DNA from 3 places in the Alkaliphilus flagellatus genome. Region 3 is predicted to be linked to each of the others. Evidence: riboswitches for the same ligand, from Rfam matches in the RefSeq annotation. Region 3 holds a riboswitch; each other region holds the start of a gene.
The links. A riboswitch is a leader RNA that binds a small molecule or an ion and turns the genes downstream of it on or off. The one in region 3 is predicted to bind cyclic di-GMP.
Positions count from the first base shown of each region.

Region 1: another riboswitch for cyclic di-GMP. It lies ahead of KQI88_RS05005 (transglutaminase-like domain-containing protein); the one in region 3 lies ahead of KQI88_RS06955 (PA14 domain-containing protein).
Region 2: another riboswitch for cyclic di-GMP. It lies ahead of KQI88_RS03940 (ketoacyl-ACP synthase III); the one in region 3 lies ahead of KQI88_RS06955 (PA14 domain-containing protein).

Region 1 covers NZ_JAHLQK010000002.1:17,802-23,485, reverse strand. Annotated here, with positions in the region: gene KQI88_RS05015 (metal-dependent hydrolase) at 902-1,915, opposite strand; partial or broken gene KQI88_RS05010 (HD-GYP domain-containing protein) at 2,013-2,312, opposite strand; gene KQI88_RS05005 (transglutaminase-like domain-containing protein) at 2,613-3,410, opposite strand; cyclic di-GMP riboswitch class I at 3,423-3,507, opposite strand; gene KQI88_RS05000 (class D sortase) at 3,791-4,477, opposite strand; gene KQI88_RS04995 (GGDEF domain-containing protein) at 4,495-5,451, opposite strand; gene KQI88_RS04990 (collagen binding domain-containing protein) at 5,602-5,684, opposite strand, start outside.
Region 2 covers NZ_JAHLQK010000001.1:848,589-854,272, forward strand. Annotated here, with positions in the region: partial or broken gene KQI88_RS03915 (GNAT family N-acetyltransferase) at 1-52, shown strand, start outside; gene KQI88_RS03920 (hypothetical protein) at 214-399, shown strand; gene ybaK (Cys-tRNA(Pro) deacylase) at 450-935, shown strand; gene KQI88_RS03930 (hypothetical protein) at 937-1,143, shown strand; gene KQI88_RS03935 (hypothetical protein) at 1,151-1,501, shown strand; cyclic di-GMP riboswitch class I at 1,685-1,771, shown strand; gene KQI88_RS03940 (ketoacyl-ACP synthase III) at 1,870-2,874, shown strand; gene KQI88_RS03945 (methyl-accepting chemotaxis protein) at 2,907-4,439, shown strand; gene KQI88_RS03950 (ComEC/Rec2 family competence protein) at 4,585-5,684, shown strand, end outside.
Region 3 covers NZ_JAHLQK010000002.1:437,341-443,024, reverse strand. Annotated here, with positions in the region: gene KQI88_RS06970 (hypothetical protein) at 1-183, opposite strand, end outside; gene KQI88_RS06965 (transposase) at 162-1,043, opposite strand; gene KQI88_RS06960 (ankyrin repeat domain-containing protein) at 1,289-2,221, opposite strand; gene KQI88_RS06955 (PA14 domain-containing protein) at 2,221-3,684, opposite strand; cyclic di-GMP riboswitch class I at 3,838-3,920, opposite strand; gene KQI88_RS06950 (cyclase family protein) at 4,365-4,757, shown strand; gene KQI88_RS06945 (EcsC family protein) at 4,930-5,664, shown strand.

The DNA of each region.
Region 1 (5,684 bases), 420 kb from region 3:
GGTTTCAGAAAAGGAGACTCTCTAAAAAACTCAAAATCTACTAAAATACATAACCAAAAATATAACCAAAATGTATCTACCAATATACACATTTCAAACCCCCTTTTGGTATAGTGAATGTATGATGAAAGGGGGAATTTACCTTGAAATTTGGATATGCAAGGGTGAGTACGCAAGACTGATAGTAAAGATATAAATATTATTGATTTGTGGAAAATTGATTAAGATAGAAATTTTAGTTATTTTGAGGCTAGAAAAGCTATTTAACAGTATATAAATGTAAATCACACTTTCTATATTGAAAAATAGAGTTAAGTGTGTATAAAGTTGTTACTTAAAAATAGTAGGTAAAAATAAGTATTTATATTAATTAGAAGAAAAAGTACTTCTAGAATAGCTGAAAAATTTCTAAAAATATAAGCTTAAATAGTTCAAACTATTTGAGATTTAGTAATTTTTTTCTAACTTTTTAAGTTTAGAACTCAAACTATTTGAGATAAACATATGAGAAATCTAATTAATAAGAATATTTTTTTCCAAACTTTATGAGAACTAACAGTAAATTTGCTTAAATTATTGCATAAGTCTTGGCAAATGTGGTATATTATAAATAAGCAAAGTAAAAAGATAAATGTGCGTTGGACAATTATAACAAAAGAAAAAGCAGGTGCTGCGAACACCTGCTTTTTCTACTTTATTGCGGTTATTAATGCTGCTAATGCTGTAATTAAGGCTGCGATTGCTGTCATAAGTTTTATTATGTACTCTTCTTTCTCTTCTGTGCGTCGTGACAATTATAACTCACCTCCCTTAGATCCTGGAAGGATAAGTTTATTATATCATAGCTTTATTCTAGTTCTTCTCTTTTTTCGTTATTACCTTCTAATTCATATTTCATGCCTTACAAGAACCTGATCGCAACATCATATCTTACTACAGAAACGATAAGTATGGCTAATAATGCTAACACATAACTAGCTTCAATAATGTTACCTTTTTTACTTCCAGTGCTCATTACTGGAACCACTAAACGAATATCTAAAATTCTATATATCATCATATATATCTTAGACTTTCTTAAATAAGTGTGTAATCCAGTCTTTTTCAATATTCTAGGCAATATAGATAATGGAATACCTTCCTTTGTAAATATATCAGCCAAATAAAGATGACTAAAATAACCGATGAAAAAAGCTGGTGTAGCTTGGGGATATCCTATTTTATTGCTTAAATATGATACTGCCATTGTAAGTGCAACTAATCCTTCGATTGAATGTAAAAAACTCCGATGTGGAAATATAGCTATGCCTATAAAAATTAGCCCTATTAAATATAAATTTAAATCATTATACTTGTTGAAGTTGTAAAAAATAATCCATATGCCCGCGCCTATATAAATTGACATCAATGCATATTTTCTAAACACTGTAGCTACCTTCTTGATACCTTTTATAACGCTTTTATATATATTACCAACAAAGGGTATTCTTTTTAAAATTCGCTCGCCTTTAACACCTATGAGTCCAAGTAAGGAAAGCAATATCCCAATCCCATAAATAAGTATTTTAGATTTACTGGATGAAATCCCCATGGCCATTAACATTTGAATCAACTTGCCAGGACTAATTATAATCAAAAGGCCAATTCCTATTGTAAATGCAATTGTAACAGCTTTAATTAATATATTCTCGGCTGTATCTATTGCCTTATTAGCTACTCCAGTAGCTGGATTTAAGCGATTTATATAACTATGTTGACTATCTGCGTCAGGCATAAGTGTAGCAATCCCAGCTATAATAATTTGAACCAGGCTAATTCCACTTGTAGTTACATATGGAATCACTGTAAATAAAGGTATTGTCAATATTATGCAATAGCTTAATACCCCTATTTTAAGATGAGTTTTTCCCATCATGTCAATAACCTCCTACTACATCAAATTTTGTTTTAGTACCTTTATATTTATTACCGTTTCCTATTATTTGTTCGAAGTAGTTAATAAATATTGATACCTAGTTGGGATCAAATTGTTTACTCCTACCTTTCAAGATGATTTCTAAAGCTTCTTCTTGGGTAAAATTCTTTTCTCTGTAAGGCTGATCTGTAGTAAGCGCATCATATACATCTACTATACTTAATATCCTTGCTAAGTACGGTATTCCATCCCCTTTTATCCCTTCAGGACATCCTGAATCATCCCACTTTTCGTGGTGATATTTTACTATTGCAGCACACTTGCTTAAAGAATCTTGCTTTAAAAGAAGTTCTTCACTATAAATAGGATGTTTTTTTATTATTTTCATTTCAACATCATTTGGATATTTATGTTTTTAATCACAATCACAGCCTCAATTTATTATACAGGTAGGTTTTATCTTAATAAATGGTATAATAATAACAAAAAATCCAAATAGTATATGCTCTTTTAATGGTCTTTGTTATTACTGCTTATTATTCATATTCATTATATATATCTACACTATATATAATGAATATGTTGTTTATAAGTTATTAAACATAATTATTGAATCAATTAAAAAGCAGTCAGCTTTAAAGAAAAGCCAACTGCTTTAGTTCTATATACAATTAATTTTTATACATAATAATAGGATTTAATATTGTTTTTCTATAGAATATTCTTTTTCGTTTTTAATCATTAAATTAGGTGATTTTGTTTTTTTAGCGGCATCATAAGTAGTATCTATAGTAATCCATTCATTAGTATCCTTTAAGTATACTTGATTCCAAGCATGGTATGTATCAATATCATTTTTACGTCCCATTATTAGTTTGGTAGGAACATCTACACTTCTAAGCATTGCCGCAAATAAGGCTGAATAATCATAGCATATTCCTTTGGATACTTTTAATGTTTCCTCTATAGAAGGTATATATTCTGTGCTAATGTTGTTTGTTTTATTATTATCATAACTAATATTGTTTATAATATAATTATATATTGCAGTAACTTTATCTTTATCATTTTGAGCATTTTTAGTTAATTCCCTAGCCTTTTTAATGGGAGCCATATCGTTATGCCAGTGAATCATTTGGATGGATTGTAAAAATACTTCGTTTTTATTTGTTGATTCTAAAATAACATCCTCTTTTTTTACTAGCTTATATTTATTGCCTTCTACATTTTCTAAAATAGAAATCGTATACTCTCCATCTCCAAACTGTAATGGAAAACTATTATTTGATTTTAGATTATAAGTATATTTCACATCACCTTTACTAATAATTACTTTTGTAGTCACTTGTTTTTGAGGATCATAATTAATACTTACTAATCCAGCATCTAATTTGGTTTTATCAATACCTGGAGTAGAAGCTTGTGCAAAGACTACCGTGGAGTATACTGATAAAATAATAACTAACAAAGAAATTACTTTACGTAGCTTTAACATAAAAACTCCCCTTTCGGTAACTGGCTACCATCTTATTTCTAAGGAAGGCCCTTTAGCTTTGCGTCTCTAGCTTTCACTAGATTTGCCTTTATCGGTGGAAAGCACCTGATAAATATATTTAATTATCTTTTACTATACTACAATTTGTCCTAGTTTTATATAGTACAAAAGTTTTAAATATTTGTTTTAAATATTTGTTTTTAATAATTTATTTAATAATATTTCTTTTTTATTATACTATCAATAATCTCAAATACATTCTTATTATTAATCATATTATTTTTATCTAGCTTGCTATCATATAAATACCCTAACTTATATAAGCTTAACATATAATTTTTTAATACAGCTAAATATACTTACTTTTATCAAAATAAAGTTTAATTAATCTGGATGGCTTTCACGACTAATCGTGTTGGTGGATTTTTTACATTAATAGGATCACAAGTAATCAATGTTAGTTCACTTTTATTACGGTCTTCCAATACTGAAATTTCATTCTCGTCTACTATTTCTTTGCTAAAAACCCTATAAATAAATTCATTATTTTTTGTATCCATCACTGAAATTTCATCGTTGATTTCTAATTCATTTAATCTATTAAAATGACGCCCATATTTTCTACTTCTATGTCCTGCTATTGCATAATTATTTCCTTCCCAAGGCTTTCCAGTGTTATTAATACTGGATATAGAAACATTTAAATGCTCCTTTGTTGCACCTTTTAATACTGGCATTAATAGATCAATTTTTTCAATTATTAAAGTGGCTTCAACAGGCCATTTTTTATCCAATTCTAACATCTTTTTATTTTCCGATTGATGTACCATCTGATCTTCAAGACTTTCATCTTCTTCAATTATATCCTCTTTAATGTTATCTATATCTTGGTTCGTATCATCATCTATAGCACGAATTGCACTCATACTTTTAATATAATTATTCTTAATCTCTTGTTGTTTTATATCATAATAAAAATTACGCAAATTTGGGTACAAAATAATGCCACTACCAATAACGATTAATGTTATTGCTAGTACATTTTTGATAGATAATCTATTTTTCATTATATCCTCCAATAAATTTATACACTATTAATATCCTGGCATCCAAATATATGATAATTGCCTTTACTTAATCTTTTAGCCTGGTACATAGCTTGGTCAGCCTGTCTAATTAGTGTATCTATGTCCTTATTATCACCACTATAAAAACTTACTCCAATACTAACAGATGTCTCTATACAATTATGTCCCAATATAATTGGAGTATTTGTCGATTTTAAGATACGCTTTAGAATTACATCACACTCCTCTAAAGATTTTAGATTCTGTAATATAATAACAAACTCGTCACCACCTATACGGCTTACCGTATCTCCCGATCTTACACAAGACTTAAAACGATGAGCTATTTCTATCAATAGAAGATCTCCAGTTTGGTGGCCCATTGTATCGTTGACAGGCTTCAAGTTATCTATATCAAGATAGCATATAGCTAGGACTTTTCCAGTATCTTGGGTTTGGGTAACTGCCTGCTGTAATCTGTCATATAACAAACGTCGGTTTGGCAGATTTGTTAGCATATCGAAAAAGGCAATTTGTTCAAGTTCCTTCTTACGGTTTTTCAATTCTAAGATAGTCTTTATCAACAGAACCATTAACATACTTACTATTACCCTTATTGTTATTTTAAAGGCTCTTTCCACTGGCTTAATCAATTTTGTTGATGCACCTATTATTAACCTTTCACCTGTATGTGGTGACACCCTCCAAAGCTCATAAATATATTCTTGCTCGTCAAACTGGATTAACTTAGTAGTCTTTAATATATCAGAAAAGTATACAGTTACTGGTGTAGATCCCTTAGAGTAAGAAACCTTACTTTGATCTATTTGGAGTCCATCCTGATCTAGTTTCCATATAATCGTTGCTGTCACAGTAAATACAAGAATAAACGTAATTATTAATAAACTTATATAATAGTACAATCTATTTCTAACATTTAATGATTTTTTCTTTTTTACAAAAAAAGCTTTCATTTTATCTCATTTTATCTCCTCTTACCATCATTAGAAATAATGATGCTTTTAACTTAATGGAACAATAAGTCCTCCATCTTCTTCAGTTGGAGAACTTATTGTCTAAATGCTTTAAGTATATTTATTGTTAAACTCTGTTACTTATGCCTTTTATTGAGCAGCTTTCTTTCTTATTGTTACCCAACCTAAAATAATTAGTAACAGCCCAGCCAAATACATCATAAGAGGACTTC
Region 2 (5,684 bases), on a different contig from region 3:
TTATGGTATGTTAGCTAGACAGTGGAAAGATATTAGGAATACTCAGGTATAGGAAGTATGTAAGAGTTTAATTGTTTATAAAGTCGTAAAAGATGTAAAATCCAAAGTAAGGATTTTATAGAATATATGGCATAGGATTAAAAATATGACTTAGGTTTTAATTAGCTTATACTTTGTTCATAATGAATAATTAGTAAATTTGGGAGGTGGATTATGTTTAAAATTGAGCGGATTAAATCATTTATACCATTCATAATGGGATTTATAGCCTATAATGTAGTAACAACCATCTTAAATTTACTTGGTAAAAATAAAGAAATAATTAAATATACCACTTTTATAATTATAATAATGCTATATATCATTATAAGTTTGTTGTACGAGAAGAATAATGCATAATATCTTTTAAAGGAGTAACAGATGAAAAATACGAAGTGAGGTGATGTTATATGATATATAAAACAAATGTAATGAGAATATTTGATAAAGCGAAAGTAGAATATAAAAGTCATAGTTATGCCAATACAAAAGCTATTAGTGGGATTGATGTTGCAAATGTTTTAAATCAGAATCCAAATCAAATGTTTAAAACACTTGTAACAGTAGGGAAAACAAATAAATATTATGTGTTCCTGGTTCCAGTTGCTGATGAACTGGATTTAAAAAAAGCAGCTGATAGTGTTAACGAAAAATCAATCGAAATGTTAAAATCAAAAGATTTATTCTCTATTACAGGATACATACATGGAGGATGCTCCCCTATTGGTATGAAAAAAAGTTTCTATACTACGATTGATGAGTCGGCACGTAATTTTGAAACAATCATATTTAGTGCTGGCAAAATTGGGTATCAGGTTGAGATAAGCCTTGAAGAATTAAAAAAGGTTATTAGCTTTAATTTAGCTTATATTGTTTATTTGAAAAAGGAACAATAAAATGAGTATAATCTTTATACATGGATATATCACATTATTTATATATTGTGAAGAAGTAAAAGCTGCTACTTGTTTCGTAGTATCATTTAAAGACGTAACAGCTCTAAAAAGTACAATAGATGTAAACTTTTCAACAATGATAAGTATAAGTGATTATGTATTTGTAGAGTTTGATGAAAAAAAGACTATTTTATATCAGGAAGGTTGATAATAATATGCCTTGTGTTGCTCAATTCGGTATTATAGATAAGTTTGAAAAGAATAAAGACTATTCATCTGATTATGAACCCCGAAAATATAACTGTGTTGCCATTGATGATGATATTTTGAACGATTGGTGGGAAGAATTAACCTTTATGAAAACTTACTTTCATTGCTATAGTAGACCAAATTTTGCACTTGCAAGATATGGCGTTACTATTATACCTCCAGAATCATTAGAAACTTTTTATAACATTGTTTCAAAAGATATAAGATCCAAATTATCAGAAGAATTGATTAATTTAATGGTATTGCTAAGAACGGCAATATCATTAAATAAATATGTTATACACTATGGTGTATGAACTTATTACTAAATTTGTATCATCTTTTTTAGTCGTATTAAATGAAAATGTGTAAGGTGGTATTTTTTTATTTTACTATTTTTAGCTAATTTACGATAATTTTTTACAATATAGTAATATGGTAATATAGTAATATAATGTAAAGTATGATATTATATTAAAAATAAGATACATATACAAAATACTTATAAATGGCAAACTTACTGAAAGGTAAGGACGCAAAGCCATGGATCTAAAGAAAATTTTTTCTATGATTGCCAGGTTGCTAAGTTAAAAGCTATTACAAATAGATGGCCTAGCTTAGGTATGTCTATTTTTTTTATATTTATAGGTTTAATTATCAAAATAATTCAATAGGGGGCAAGGATATGCGCAAAAATGTACATATCGTTGGAGTAGGGACATATCATCCAACAAAAGAGGTAAGTAACGAATTTATTATTAATCATTTTAAAGAATATGGTAATGAAGATCATGTAGAAAACTTGCTTAATAAGTTAGGTAGAAAAACCAGAAAGCAGACATTAGGAAATGAAAATAGTATCGATATGGGGGTTAAGGCTGCAGAAAAAGCTTTAACAGATGCAGGGCTTAATCCTGAGGATATTGATATGATCATATCAGCAACAGATACCCCTGAATATTTAATGCCCACATGTGCATTGATTATCAGAAATAAGTTAAAAGCTAAAAATGCATCTAGTGTGTTTGATATGAATAATAATTGTGTAGGCATGGTTAATGCAATGGATGTAGCAAGTCGATATTTAAAAACAGATGAAAAATATAAGAGAGTTTTAGTTGTTGGATCTGTATTAGTTAGTCCTTTTGCACGAGAAGATGACATGGTTACCTACTCCATCGTAGGAGATGGTGCTGCTGCAGTTATATTAGAAGTGAGAGAAGAGGAAGAAATAAGAGGTATGCTAGGCTCTAGAATGTATACTGATGATGACTATAATAACACCATAAGATTTCCGACTTGTGGTTTATTAAATATTTCGAAGGATAGTTTAACTTCCTATCATAGGAAAATGGAATGGATACCTTTTGATTTTAGCTTCCTTGCTGATAAATGGTCAGAACTAATAATCAAATTACTAGAAGAATATAATTACCAACCAAGAGATGTTTCCCATTATTTTATGTCACAATTTTCAAAGGAGGATATAAAAGTTACCTTAGAAAAATTAGGGGCAAAAATGAGACAAGCTACTTTTGTTGCGGATAAATATGGTTATAACGGCAGCGCCAGTCCTATTATAGCATTAAATGATAGACTGAAAAAAGAAGCCTTTAAAAAAGATGAGATTATTATATTTTGCTCTGTTGCAGCAGGATATACTATGGAAGCTTTGCTCTATAAATGGTAATAGAGCAAAGTGACACTCAGAAAGGAGATATTATGTTAAATAATACAAATACAATTGTTGATTATCAGAAAAAAACACTGAAGGTTGTATTAATTATTTATTCGATTAGTGGATTCATGGCTATGCTAGCTTTTTCTTTGATGAAATATCTTGGACTATATGATTCAATTCAATGGGGATCTCTTGGTATATTTGGTATATTAATTACCATAGAAACTATTCTTTTTTTTATTCTGCATAAAAGAACAGTCGTTAATGAAAATTTTAACGAGAAAATCTTTAAGCAGTTAAAGGTATTGATATTTATATTAACTTTTGTGAATTATCTTTACTTAGTATTTATGGTTCCATCTAAGGAGCTTTGGATGAGTGTATTTTATTTTATTATATTAGGTGCTTTATTTTTAGATCTTAAACTAAATATTGCCTTTATTGTTACCGGCATGCTATGCCAGGTTATAATATTTAAATTGTATCCAATTGCTTTACCGGGACAAGAAGTTTTTCTGCAAGAGATGATTATAAGAATAATTGTGATTACTCTTACTTCATTTGGAATTTTCATCTTTACTTTTTTCGCTTCAAGACTACTAAATGAAATTGAAAAAAATGAAGAAGACCTTAGAAATAATAATAAAAAAACACTACATATTCTTGAGAAAACTGCACATTTTGCTAATACTTTATTAGATGCAAGTGATATGGTATCATCTATTGCTGAAGAAGAAAGTAGTTCTATGCAAGAGATAGCGTATACTAGTCAACAGGTGTTAAACTCAAATAATGAGATATTGGATAAATCTAAAGAAAATAATAACAGCCTTCAAAATTTATTAGAAGGAACCGAGATAATTTCAAGTGAGCTAAAAAACACTGAAAATTCATCCTTGGCACTGATGGCCTTATCCAGTGAAAATGAAAAATCTTTAAATGAAGCACTAAAAATGATGGATAACACGAAAGAAAGTATCGCATTTACATTTGATGTGGCTAAAAAACTAAAGGATAAAGCTAAAAAAGTAGATGAAATTCTATTAATTATTGGTAATATTGCGGAGCAAACAAATCTATTGGCATTAAATGCATCTATTGAAGCAGCAAGGGCTGGAGAATTAGGTAAAGGATTTGCAGTTGTTGCTAATGAAATTAGAAAACTAGCTGAAAATACAAAACAATCATTAGATGATGTTGTAGGGATTACAGATGAGCTTAAGACCAATATTGTAGATATAGAGGATTTAATGACTAATAATAATGAACAAATCATCAATAGCGATAATGCTATTGATCACACAGTAGAGAATGTAAAGAGTATGATAGATGACCTTAAAAGCTTTACAAAGTCAATAGTGGATATTAATACCATTATAAATAAACAACTTGAAGAAACAAGAAATATTGTAGGGTTTAATGAAAGAATATATGGTATAACAGAAAGTGCTATCAATGAATTCAATCACTTGAGTCAATCATTTAAACAAAGTGCTGCTATGAGTCAAGAACTATCAGCTAATGCTGAAAATTTAAATGGTATTGCATTACAAATGAATGAATTGATTAAATAAAAATATTTTAAAATACCACTTCTACAAGGATCTAGGGGTGGTGTCTTTTTATTTGATTTACCAAGTTTCTTTAGTGAAAATTTGTACTTGTTAGAAAAAAGGTATAATATAATTAGGTAATATAAAACATCTAAGGAGGGCTAATATGTTTGTAAAGAAGAAAGTTAGTTTGATATTAATAATCTCTATGATTATCATATTACTATTTGGTTGTGCAGAAGCTGGTAAAAGTCCAATAGCAAAAGAGGAAGAGGTATCCCCTAAAGTTGTTGATGGTGAAGAATCAGTAGGTTTAAAAGTTCACTTTATTGACGTTGGGCAGGGAAGTTCAGCTTTTATTGTTGGAGCAGATGGTAAAACAATGCTTTATGATGCAGGTGGAGATGACGAGAATTCAGGAAGAATTATTGTTGATTACATTAAAGAGATCGGATATGAACATATTGATGTAGCTGTATTCACTCATCCCCATGCAGATCATATTAATGGAGCGCCTACGGTGTTTAAAGAATTAAAAGTAGGTTCAGTATATTACCCTAAAGCTACTCATACTACAAGAACCTTTGAGAACTTTGTAGAGGCAGTTAGCAAGGCAGGACTTAAATTTAAAACTGCTAAAGCTGGAGTTGAAATACCCTTTGGAGAAACAAATGCTGTTTTAGTAGCACCAATATCTGAGCAATATGAAAACTTAAACGATTATAGTGCAACAGTTAAGCTTACATGGGAGGATACCTCTGTATTGTTAACTGGTGATATAGAAAAAACATCTGAAAATGAGATGATAGGTAGTAAACAAGATTTGGATATAGATTTATTATTTGTGCCACATCATGGATCAAATTCTTCTACAACAGATGGGTTTTTAGATAAAACAACACCCGATTATGCAGTGATATCCTCTGGGAAGGATAATTCCTATGGACATCCGCACCGTGAAGTAGTAAATCGTCTTAACAAAAAAAATATTAAAATATACAATACAGCTGAAGTTGGTACTGTAATTGCTACATTAGATGGAGAAAAAATTGAGATTGATACTGTTGGAAAGAAACATGTAAATGATCAAGGGAGTAATAAAAATGGAAGTAGTAATAAAGTAGCAAATGATAAGATTGAGATGTTAGATGTAGCAGCATCAATCAGCGACCCTAAGCCAAAGCAAAATTCGAGTGTAGTTTTAACTGCTAAAGTAACTTCAGATGGTAAGCCAGTTGAGGGTGCTAAAGTAAAAATACTGAACCA
Region 3 (5,684 bases):
AGGACATATATAAATATTCTCTTCTTTATCATATATAAATTTATCTAAATAAAAGTCTACTTCACCTGTTGAGTTTGGAAAAACTTGCTTAGAAATATAAGCTATGATATCCTCTTCTTCACATTTTTTTAAGTCCGCTACATTGTAATAACCTTTGTCTGCTAAAGTTTTAAGTTCTTCCACATCGAATACTTTTTTGCACCTTCAGACATTTTACTTAACATACCATGATCAGTTGGATTATTTATAACATCACAGTCTACTACTAACTTATGCTTGCTATCTACTGCGGTTTGGACATTGTAACATACCTCAACTCCGTTGTTATTTGCAGCCATTAATCTTGATTCTGGATCTGTTGTTGATATTTCTTTTATATCACTTTTTTCTATTTCTTCTTTATACCCTTCATATTTCCCTTTTCGCTCTTTAAGGTCTTTAATCTTTGCTTGAATTTGTTCTTTAGTTGGCTTATGAGTGCTAGATTCTTTGCTATCATTCTCTTCTATTTCTGTCATATAGTTTTGTATCTTCTCTTCTAAGTATTTGATCTTTCGATTTAAATTTTTAGTACTGAAGGTATTTTTCTTTGAATTACAGGCCCTAAACTTAGAACCATCAACTGCTATTACCTTTTTACCGAAAAGATCCCATTCATTTAACAGAGATGTAAAGCGTTTAAATGTTTCATTAATAGCATTTTTATTGTTTCTTCTAAATTCGGATATAGACTTGTCATCTGGTGTTAATCTCCTTAACAACCACATTACCTCTATATTTGTTTGAGTCGCTTTTTCTAACTTTCTTGATGAAGTAATTTTGTTCATATAGCCATAAATATATAGTTTAAGTAGGTCTTTGGGGTTATATCCAGGTCTGCCTCTCTTCTGGGGGGCTGCATTTTTAAATCCTAATGAACCTACATCTAATGTTTCTACGAAAGCATCTATTATCCTTACAGAATTATCCTCTGTAATGTAGTCATCTACATATTCTGGAAAGGCAATCTTACTTTTTCTATGGATACCTTCTATATATCTCATGCTATCGCCGTCCTTACTACTATTATGGGCGAATTTATGCATGTTATATCAAAATTTTCTTACCAATTATTGCATTTTTGGCACAGGCTGACGTCCCATTGTCCACCCTTGTCTTTGCAGTGAGTTTTGGCGTCTCAAAAACGGAAGAAAGCGATGGAAGGACTTTGTTTTGTCTTTCCACCGCTTATGATTAACTTTAATGCTGACAGTCATGCTAATTTATGCAATTACTTATTCAAAAATGCTTAATACTTTTGTATATATTCTTCCCTTGAATCTGGATACAAATTCTTGATCTGATCTAGTGTATGTTTGTCAATTTCAGTATCCCAATAGTTCACACCTTGTCTAGAGAATTCATCAACTATTTCCATTTTTAGCTTGTACTTTTCTGAACCAAGATCAAATATCCATCTTCTCAGCAAGTCGACTGGATATAGTTCCTTCTTTTTATATGCACTAATGTTGACTGGTCTTGTATAGTATGGTTCTGAAATAGTTGCCTTTCTTTGAACTATTAGATAATAAGCATATTCAGGTTCGCCACTATGTTTCAATGCAAAAACTGAAGCAGTTCTACCACTTTCAGTCTTATATTCAATATCAGCCCCAGCTTCTACTAATGCTATTGTCTTTTCAATACCAGAACCTATAGAGTACATAAGAGGAGTAGTCCCCGGCTCAGTAATCAACTCATTCCCTTCATCATCATACCCGCTATAAGCAATATTTGGATTAGCACCATAGCGTAATAAGAGTTGTACATATTTCGGATCCTTCTTCGCATCTTTATCTACCCAAGAATATCCTGCAGCTATAAAAAGTGGGGTATTTCCTTGAACTGTTGATGCTATGTTTGGATCAGCACCACATTTTAACAGTGCCTCTGCAGAATTATATTTCTCCATTCCTATAGCCCATAATAGTAAAGTTGCTCCATATTTAGGCTCTTGATAATCAATAAGCTCAGGTTTATCTTGCGCTATTTTTTCGATAATTTTAACTTCTTGATCTCTGACAGCTAATGCTAACTTCCACACTGGAGTACCTTTGTAAATACTTATATTAGTAATCTTATATTCTTCCTTTTCCTTACCTTTGCCCTCTAATCGACAAGAAGATAATATGGCAGAAAAAGTTATAATGATAAATATAATATAAATCATCTTTCTACTCATTATTTATTGTTTTCCTCCCTTTCTTTAATTGCATCTTTTACTGCATCCATTGAATGATTTTTAATACCATTATCTATGTTCCTCTTTGGATTCCACGTATTAACAGGGTATTGTATAGGTAAATCAACTACACTTTCAATAGGTTTTGAAAACCAACCTTCTACAGTGTTTAAAATATCACCTTCTACAATATACGCAATCATAGATGCTGTATATTCCGAACTATCAAGACCATAAGCTTTTAAATTAACTGTTGCAGGGTTAAATAGAATTGCATTTTTATTATTTGCAACTGCGTTTGCAGCGGCTTCTGCACCACCTTTTGAATGCCCCACAAAAGTTATTATTGCATTTTCATCAATAGCTGTGATATCTTCAACGAATTGTTCCGAATACCGAACAGAATCCTTCAGGTCTTGTGAAGCCCCGAATAATTGTAATCCGTTTTCGTACCAGTCTTCTTTCTCTTCCTTAAACTTAGACGAGCCTGCATTTGCAAATGCATACTCATAAGTTCCATCCAGTCTCATTTTCTCATATATTCCGATTTCAAGTGAGCCATCAACATCACCTTTTTTATCAACAAGATACCAACCATTCCTAACATGTATTCTGCCTTTTTTTAGGCTGAGATTTTCAACATCAATCCATAGTCTTGCACCTCCATGAGCTTCAATATAGATTGTATATTCCTCTGAAAATATAGGTTCTATTTGCCCAGTCCAACTGACTGAAAATTCATCTCCACTAACACCAGGAGCAGGGGATGCATGCTGCCAATTAAAATTAATTGTTTGATCTAGTTGTTCATGTTTTTTATCAATAAGTCTGTCATCGTCATAATATTTTCCTTTTAAGCCTACTCCGTTACCTATTCTAATGGATGTCGTTACTTTTATAGGATCACTTTTTTCAGAAATATTATCATAATAATCAAAGGCAGCCACAGAATACTCGTAGGTAGTTGATGTATCCAAATCGTCGTCTTGATAGTAGTTACGATCTACGATAGCTATTTCATCTCCATCTCTATATAAGATATATCCTTTTACTTCTTGATCATCTATGGATTCATCCCAAGACAAGGCGATGTAACTGTCTGAAATTTCCTCAACTTTTAAGTTTTCTGGAATAGAGGGTGGCGTTATATCTATAATTACATTCACAATACCATAGACTTCATCGCTGACACTTGAATTTTTATTGCTTTCTCCGCTAATTAATTCGATTTCTAGTATTCCTTCTTCATCAAGTTCACTGAGATGCTCCTCTAAGTCTTCTGAAACAGGTTCCTTGAGATGATCCTCTAAATCTTCTGAAGCAGATTCATTTTCTATATCCTCCAACGTTGATTGAGAATGGTCATCTGTACTAAGCTGACCTTCAATAGCATAAGCATTAAAACCCATTGTAGGATCCGATACAGGAATTATAATGGATTGGATAATGAAGACTACTGACAAAGAAATTAAACAACCTTTTGAATACTTTTTCATGAAATTCCTCCTAATCAAATTTTGTGTTTTAATTTTAAATATTGGAATATTCCAAATAATATAAAAAGGCATAATAAAATACCCTATGCCGAGAAAACATAGGGTACCCTAGATTCAAAATTCAGCAGCCCGGCTATCATAGCAAATGCTTTAGACCCGTGGCTTTGCGTCTCTATCTTTCAATAGGTTTGCCTTTAACTTTATATGAAATTAATGATTATATTTTAAAATGCAAATTATGTAAATAATATCTTTCGAGATTTTATTTTTCTACAAAATAACCAAAAATCCTTTATATTTCGTTCGACGTAATCCGACTTTGTTCGTCATTAAAATACCAAATTACTATATTTACTGACCTTCTTTATATAAGTGCAGTTATACGAGTATCAATTGGCAAGATAACTTTTAAGTCCCCTAACCGTTTTAAGAAATCACACACTAATTTAGTAAAGTAAACACTAACAGAGACAGTTGACAACAATTAGAAAAAAATACAATGAATACACAATTGGATTTAAAAATAAAGTTATGCAATAAGTTTAGAAAACGGGTAATGCTACTTTGAATAGCATGAAAATATAATCTGGTTCCTGATACAGTAAATAGAAATCTTATCAAAACATATCTTTAGATGCTAAAAGAAAATCGAGCCTAATGATTTAGAAACTGCCCTCTCTAAATCTGGACAAAGGCTGGAACGTGGAGATATTATCCTTCTATACACAGGCCATTATGATAGGAATTTTGGTACAGATAAGTGGCAAACCACATATACAGGACTTAGTTATAACGCTGCAAAGTGGCTTGCAGAAAAGGGTGTTGTAAATATCGGAGTGGATGCTCCAGCCATAGATCATCCAGATGATCTAGACTTTTCTGGACATTTAGTATGTGGAGAGTACGACATTACAAATACAGAAAACCTATGTAATCTTGATAAGCTGGTAAATAAAAGATTTTTATATTTTGGATTGCCTCTTAAAATAAGAGATGGATCTGGTTCGCCTATTAGGGCTGTGGCCTTGGTGGAGGAATAGATAAAAATTATTATTTTTAAATGTATATGAAAAAGTACAGAGATGTTAGAGAGTTTAATATCCTGTACTTTTTTATTACTACAAAACCTAGAGTTATTTTTTCTTACAAGTTATGGTGATAAAGAGTCATGTTTGGTTTATACTATTAATAGGTTTAACTAAATAAAAAATAATGTATATTGGTGATTATATGATTTCTTATGACGATAAGGCTCTACATGAGCTACAAATCTGGAAGAGTAAAATGAGAAAAAAGCCTTCTATAATAGACAAGGCTTCAAAGGGAGTTCAAAATAAATTTAATGACATATTGCCAGATGCATATCATGAAATTATTACTTCTGCTATTAAAAATTTAACTAAAGCAGTCTTATTTGGATCTAAATATGTTACTAAACCTCCCATTAAAAACCTATCACTCATGGAAAGAGAAAAATTAGTTAAAGAAAAAACTAAGATTTATAAAACCACTGCAATAATTGAAGGTGCCGCAACTGGTGCTGGTGGAATTGTTTTAGGGCTTACAGACCTACCATTACTTTTAAGTATTAAAATAAAGTTTCTTTATGATGTTGCTAGTATATATGGATTTGATGTTTCAGATTACAAAGAAAGGCTTTATATTCTTAATATATTTCAACTTGCTTTTTCGAGTAAGGGTCATGTTAATGAAGTTTTTGAAAAAATGGAGAATTGGGAAGAGTACAGTAAATCCCTTCCTAATGATATCAATAGCTTTGATTGGAAAAGTTTTCAGCAAGAATACAGGGATTATATCGATTTAGCGAAGCTTTTACAAATGATTCCTGGAATAGGTGCAGTTATTGGGTCTTATGTAAATAATAAGCTTATGAAAAAATTAAGTGCAACTGCTATTCAGGCTTATAGAATGAGAGTTTTTGAATAAAAGTAAAGAGCTGATGTATT